DNA from 3 places in the Photobacterium kagoshimensis genome. Region 3 is predicted to be linked to each of the others. Evidence: predicted binding sites of a transcription regulator. Region 3 holds the regulator's gene; each other region holds the start of a gene.

Region 1 (2,277 bases), on a different contig from region 3:
TAACAAACGTAACCAAATATTAATAAGAGTTAGTCAAACTAGTCTTATTTCTTACTTTCTCTCCCTTATTGTTTTGATTTCACTCGCAGAACATATAAATGTCATTATGTAGTGATATATCTCTCTATCACTATGAATCACAGTTAAAACAATAATGGATTAAATAATGAAACTACGTTATCTCGCAGTGCTGCTTTCTGTAATGAGCTCATCAAGCATGGCATTTGATCTCACCACACCCCAAGCAAACAATACGGACAAGCTAGTATGGACGGGTCATTTAAGCCCAGACACCGACACTGTGACATCCGCAATTGCCGCAGCACATATTTATGGTGGTACTCCTGCCGTGCCAGAAGAGATTAATCCTGAAAGCCGTTTTGTACTCGAATACTGTAAAGCGACAGCACCAAAACTGCTTAAAGAGGTCTCTGCGCAACAATTTGGCTTGGTTGATTTTAACCAGCAAACACAACTGCATCATTCTGTGGATGAAAAAAGTATTGTCGCGATTATCGACCACCACGCCATTGGGGGAAACCCTGTAAACATGACACAAGTTGCCTCGATTGATATTCGCCCATGGGGTTCAGCTGCCACTATTCTTGCAAACCATGCCGAAACGCTTGGCATCGAGTTTCCAGCGACTATCGCTTGTACTACGCTAGGTGGTATTTTATCTGACACCGTGGTGTTCCGTTCACCAACAACGACAAAGTACGATCGTAGCTACGCAGAAAAGCTTGCTAAAGTGGCAGGCATTAAAGACATCAACGCCTTTGGGGAGAAAATGCTGGAAGCAAAATCAGACCTCAGCCATGTCAGCGCTACTGATATTCTTACTTTAGATTACAAGAACTTCACTTACGGCGGTAAGAAAGTGGGTATTGGTGTAGCAGAAACCATTACCGCTCAGCAGCTGTTAGACAGAAAGCCTGAATTTATTGCGGCAATGAAAGCTTATAAAAAAGAAGCGAACTTAGATCACCTCTTCTTCTCTGTGATTGACACTAAAAACAAACGTGCGAATCTTTTATGGATAGACAGCGCCGATCAAAAAATTGCTAACGCTGCATTTAAAGGCAAAGCATCTGAACAATGGCTAGTGCTTGAAGGTGTGACTTCACGTAAGCGCCAAATTGGCCCTGCCATTCAAAAAGCAGTTGAAGCGAAGTAGTTTAGTTCACCGTCTACACATAAAGCCCTTCATGTCACTTGGTCATGAAGGGCTTTTTATTGCCAGTACCAATGCCTCACTCATACTATTCACTATAGGCATGCATCATTCATTAAAAATCAGGTTGCATAATTAATACTTGTGCAATTTATTAAGATAAGCATGAATAAATTTTCTGAAAATCCTTTCAACACAATTAGTTATCAGCCATAAAAACAGTCTTAACCAGTTCAAGAAATGAGATTCAAGTCACCATAAAGTGGTAATCCAAATGGGAGCATACATGCATAATTTGAGAATAATCACAAATGGTACATACCTCCCATGCCCTACTTACATTTTATTTTTGGCCTTGCAGTCGTCGCCGTTCTTGCATTATTAGCAAGTAAAGACCGAACAAACATTAAGCTTCGCTATATCGTCCAGCTACTAGCAATTGAAATGAGTGTGGCTTACTTTTTACTTAACTCATCTGCGGGTACTGGCATAGTTACCGAGTTCGCCGAAGGGTTTAATGGTCTAATGGCTTTTGCCGCAGAAGGGACCAACTTTGTATTTGGAGGCCTTATTAATGAAGGCGGGTTCGACTTCTTCCTGCAAGTCTTAATGCCGATTGTCTTTATTTCTGCACTTATTGGTATTTTGCAGCACATCAAAGTGCTACCTATTGTGATCAGTGCCATTGGTTTTTTACTGTCCAAAATAAATGGCATGGGAAAATTAGAATCATTTAATGCCATCAGCGCCTTAATGGTTGGCCAGTCTGAAAACTTCATTACCTACAAAGCTATTTTAGGCAAAATGTCTGAACGTCGTATGTACACGTTAGCGGCAACGGCAATGTCTACCGTTTCTATGTCTATCGTGGGTTCTTACATGCAGCTTATCGCACCCAAATATGTGGTTGCAGCGCTATTTTTAAACATGTTCAGTACTTTCATTATTCTATCGATCATTAACCCATACGATCATGAAGCAGAAGAAAACTTTGATGATATGGTTGCTGAGGCTGAAGGCGAGCGAGTGACCTTCTTTGAAATGCTGGGCGAATACATTCTTACTGGCTTTAAAGTTGCGGTTATTGTGGCAGCGATGCTAAT
Region 2 (2,277 bases), on a different contig from region 3:
CATGTTCTGGCGGGTTATCTTTCGATTTTTCAATCAAAGTCTGCTGATGAAAACGCTCAAGCTTATCGGGCAAGTCATAGTTCACCGTTGGCGTTGCTGCCCACTGCGACACTTGCTCTAACCAAGTCGGTAAACTTTTTTTGGTATAGCTGCGTTTGTTGACGCCAGAACCCGCAATCAAAGGTTCTAAATCTGCTTGGTGTTCACGCCACAGGGCTTTAAAGCCATCCAAGCGTTGCAGATTTTGTTGGTGAAGATCAGCCAAAGATTCCGTCATCGCATCAACGCTGAGCTTCACCGGCGCACCGGTTAAACTGCCACCTAAATCCTTCAATAAGGCGGCAGGTGATGACCAAATATTGCGAACTTCTTGCGCTAATGCATGCGGTAAATGATAAAAAGTACGACGCCAATAATCCGCTGAGACCATACTTTTTAACTGGCTTTCATCGGTCACAAATTCATTGTTAAAACGACTGCCCGATTCAAATGCATTTTGGGTCAGCATGCGCTGACAAAAGCCGTGAATGGTATAGATCGCCGCTTCATCCATCTGGCGTTCGGCTTGTAATAGAATTTGCGCGGCCGTTTTATGATCTTGAATCTCTTCAAGCAAAGGCTGGATCACAGGATCGTTACTCACCCCACGGCTAAATGCCAAACGTGCATCATGAATACGGGCTCGAATACGATCGCGTAGCTCTGCGGTTGCGGCTTCTGTAAAGGTCACAACAAGGATCTGATCAACATTTAGCTCACAGCCATGTCGGCTATCAGCACTACCATGGCCCAGCAATAAACGTAAATACAAGCTGGCGATGGTAAAGGTTTTTCCTGTCCCTGCTGAGGCTTCAATTAAACGCGCACCATGGAGAGGGAACGTCATCGGGTGCAGTGTATTTGCGTTATTATTCATCCCCGCCATCCTTCTCTGTCATAGCTCTGATTGTGATTAATAAATAGGTTGGCATCACCAACCAAGTGCTTACGCTAGGTAATATCTTTGGTGTCATCAAGGTTCACCTTGCTGAATATCCGCGGTTAACATTTTTCTGGCTACTCATCACCATCAAGTGTGATCAATAACTTAGAAATAAACGTTAGCTTGCTTGAATAAGTTTTCTTTCTATCAATGTGAGAGTTTTCTCACAGTTTAACGCCATCGCTTTGGTTAGTATCGCAGCCAGAAACATGGTCACCTCTGGACCGGTGGTCGTACAGCAAACACCCTACAAATAAGAATGATTTGCTGACGGCCACACTACTTCCTGCCTACTCTTCGACTTTTTCACTATTTAAGACCGCCCCTTGCAATATTCGACTAGCAAGCTGTGACGCATCATTGGCTAAATGATCATCCCAGTTAGGCCATACGCGCGCGATATAACTGTCTGCACCTTCACCCGCAAATAAGTAACCATCGTTAAAGGTATCTGCCATTTTCTTCAAGGATTTTTGAATAGTCTCATCGTCATCTTTGAAACTTCCATCGCGCCCGATCCTCGCTTGGATCCCTGCCAGTGCTGTTTTAGGGAAATACGCTAATGGTTGATTTAAGCCATCAAAATACAGCTCGATAATGTCTTGTAGATACTGGCGTGCGGTCTCGGCATCAATCGGGAGCAAGCGACGATATTCATCGTTACCAATCAAGTGCGTGATCTTCTGAGCCTGAACTTGGTTTGGATTTGGGCTTTGCGGCTGCATTGCCGCCAAGCAGAGGTGATCGATCCATGCTATCAGTAGATCTTGGGCGCGTATTTTGCCACTGCGATAGCGCACTAAACCTGATTGATAGCCCTGCTTTAGCCAACCTTGTAGGTTTACTTTGTGGCCTTGATAACTAAAGATTAAGTCGACTTCCTGATCATCCACAGGGGCGTGAATTAATGGGAAGATCTGCTCGGTGAGTGCCAATACATCATTGCGGGTGATCGCTAAATCTAAATCCCCAAACGCCGCAACAGGTAGTCGTCCTGCCGCTTTTTGTTGCGCTGAGAATTCATCGAAGACCGCGTTTTCATCTTGGTTTGCTAACTTGGCATCCAAGAGTTGTTGCAATAACTGCTCACGCATTAAATAACCATCTAAACCGTTAAGCGTGAAAGGTTCATCATCTTCTGTAATGCCCATCGGTGGCTCAAAGAAGACTTTTAAGCGGCGATTAAAGAAGTAACGCACAGGCAAACGCCAAAAGCGCTGCAGCTCAGATAAATCAAGCTCTAGCACTTTGTCATCAGCCAGTGGCTCTGGTTCCAGTGCCGAAAGTTGGAAAGC
Region 3 (2,277 bases):
CACGCCACAATTTTCACGGACTCACATCAACTTCCAGCGCGTTCCCACAGTGGATACCTCGAACCCTCTCAGTGCCAAAGGCATTCCGAGTCTGGATGAAAGCTTTGTGGTGATCCGTTTTCGTGGGATCAAGAATGTCGACTTCCCGTATTTATTGTCGATGATCCAAGGTTCGTTCATGTCACGCCACAACACCTTGGTGGTACCGGGCGGGAAAATGAGCTTTGCGATGGAATTGATAATGCGGCCCCTGATCCAACAGTTGATTGAAACAGGCAAAATCGGCTAGCGTCAGATCAGAACCCGTGAAGCGATAGGCGACAAAAACGGAGACATTCACGTCTCCGTTTCATCACGCATCAACGCCTTGCGCATTCATCAATTTATGCCGCGATCACTTCATAGGAATGGGTCAGCTCAACCCCCTCACCTAGCATCAAACAAACCGAGCAATATTTCTCAAGTGAATTGGCGACCGTTTGCGCCACTAAACCTTCATCAAGATCATGTCCCGTCACGACAAAATGCAAATTCGCCGATGTGAAAATGCGTGGTGCCGTTTCGCGGCGCACCGAGGAAATTTGTGCTTCGCAGCCCGTGATACCTTGATCGGCAGATTGTAACCCATCTACTACATCGACCGAGCTACACCCCCCCGCAGCCATCAAAACTAACTCCATCGGGCTGGGTGCTTTTTCGCCACCGTTGCCGTCCATCACCACACTGTGACCCGAATTTGATTGGGCAAGAAATGTCATTCCTTCTACCCATTTCACACGTGACTGCATTGCTTTCTCCTTAGTGTTTTGGCGTCAATTCTGCATAATCTAACAACCGTGTGATCATGTGCACACTTATGAGTACAAAATGACGATTTCAGATAGATCAATATCAAGAAATGCCGACCGAAAAAAGTTAAACTCTCAATTAATTATTCAAGTGAGCTTGCAGCCCAGCGGCTGACTTAATATCCTAACCAGCGAGCAATTCTATTGTTAAGCCCAGACTGAAATTATAGGGATGTCGTTGTTGGGCAACAAACGCAGAGGAAGTTAGTAATATGGTTCCAGGTAAACCTCAAACAGATCCAACACTAGAGTGGTTTCTTTCACATTGCCACATTCACAAGTACCCATCAAAAAGCACTTTGATTCATGCGGGTGAGAAAGCGGAAACTCTCTACTATATTGTAAAAGGTTCTGTTGCTGTTCTTATCAAGGATGAAGAAGGCAAAGAGATGATCCTTTCTTACCTAAACCAAGGCGACTTCATTGGCGAACTTGGTCTTTTCGAAGAAGGTCAAGAACGTACAGCTTGGGTTCGTGCTAAAACACCTTGTGAAGTAGCCGAGATTTCATTTAAGAAATTCCGCCAACTTATTCAAGTAAACCCAGATATCTTGATGCGCCTTTCGGCACAAATGGCTAACCGCCTTCAAGTAACAAGCCAAAAAGTGGGTGACCTTGCATTCTTAGATGTGACAGGCCGTATTGCACAGACGCTACTAAACCTAGCGAAACAACCTGATGCAATGACACACCCTGATGGCATGCAAATCAAGATCACTCGCCAAGAAATCGGTCAAATCGTGGGTTGTTCACGTGAAACCGTTGGTCGTATCTTGAAGATGCTTGAAGAGCAGAACCTGATTTCTGCACACGGTAAAACTATCGTGGTATACGGTACTCGTTAATCTGTTGATTCATCGAATATCGCTAAGAAAAAGCCGCTTTTGCGGCTTTTTTCATATCTGAAGCAGCCATACCTCTCACGTATATCTAAATCCAAATTTGCTAACCTTGTCACTGAATCTTCACTTGCTAACCCCGCCACCTTTGCTACATTGTGCATAACAGGCGTTAGGGTGATACCACCAAGAATTCAGAACAATAAGCACAGTGGACTTTACGATATGGATATCGAACGTTTTTCTCCGTACAACACCAGTTCCCGACCACCAACCGCGATTGCCCCATTACCGACCACGGTCGAAATGACAGGCTTTAGTGGTCAGCGTCACTTTCTCGAGCAGCACATTTCATTGGCGAATACACCACAGCGTCAAGAAGGCTCGCAGTGGTCACCGCCCTTAGAAAGCCTGTATTAATACAACGCCAGATAGCACAAAGGCCATGCTATCAACATGGCCTTTTGCCGTGATACCCATACAGATTTTGCTGTGGTGTCATTGTCAGTCAAACCGCGCTTTAGCTGTCTGTACTTTCAAATATTTTATCGGCTGATGCGGCAACAAATCCGGTATAAATTTCACCATCG

The links. Region 3 encodes CRP, which controls carbon source genes, mostly activating them, when cyclic AMP is high. Its sites were predicted from a motif close to TGTGANNNNNNTCACA; they were not measured.
Region 1: a site for CRP is predicted at 1,469-1,484, ahead of L4C35_RS13170 (NupC/NupG family nucleoside CNT transporter). Genes of this name have one in related genera too.
Region 2: a site for CRP is predicted at 1,136-1,151, ahead of recB (exodeoxyribonuclease V subunit beta). Genes of this name have one in related genera too.

The regions. Positions count from the first base shown of each region.
Region 1 covers NZ_JAKJSO010000014.1:225,398-227,674, reverse strand. The annotation lists gene L4C35_RS13175 (manganese-dependent inorganic pyrophosphatase) at 167-1,177, shown strand; gene L4C35_RS13170 (NupC/NupG family nucleoside CNT transporter) at 1,502-2,277, shown strand, end outside.
Region 2 covers NZ_JAKJSO010000024.1:80,170-82,446, forward strand. The annotation lists gene recB (exodeoxyribonuclease V subunit beta) at 1-916, opposite strand, end outside; gene recC (exodeoxyribonuclease V subunit gamma) at 1,273-2,277, opposite strand, start outside.
Region 3 covers NZ_JAKJSO010000012.1:134,738-137,014, forward strand. The annotation lists gene L4C35_RS10015 (phosphoribulokinase) at 1-289, shown strand, start outside; gene L4C35_RS10020 (OsmC family protein) at 384-788, opposite strand; gene crp (cAMP-activated global transcriptional regulator CRP) at 1,061-1,693, shown strand; gene L4C35_RS10030 (hypothetical protein) at 1,913-2,107, shown strand; gene L4C35_RS10035 (DUF1338 domain-containing protein) at 2,208-2,277, opposite strand, start outside.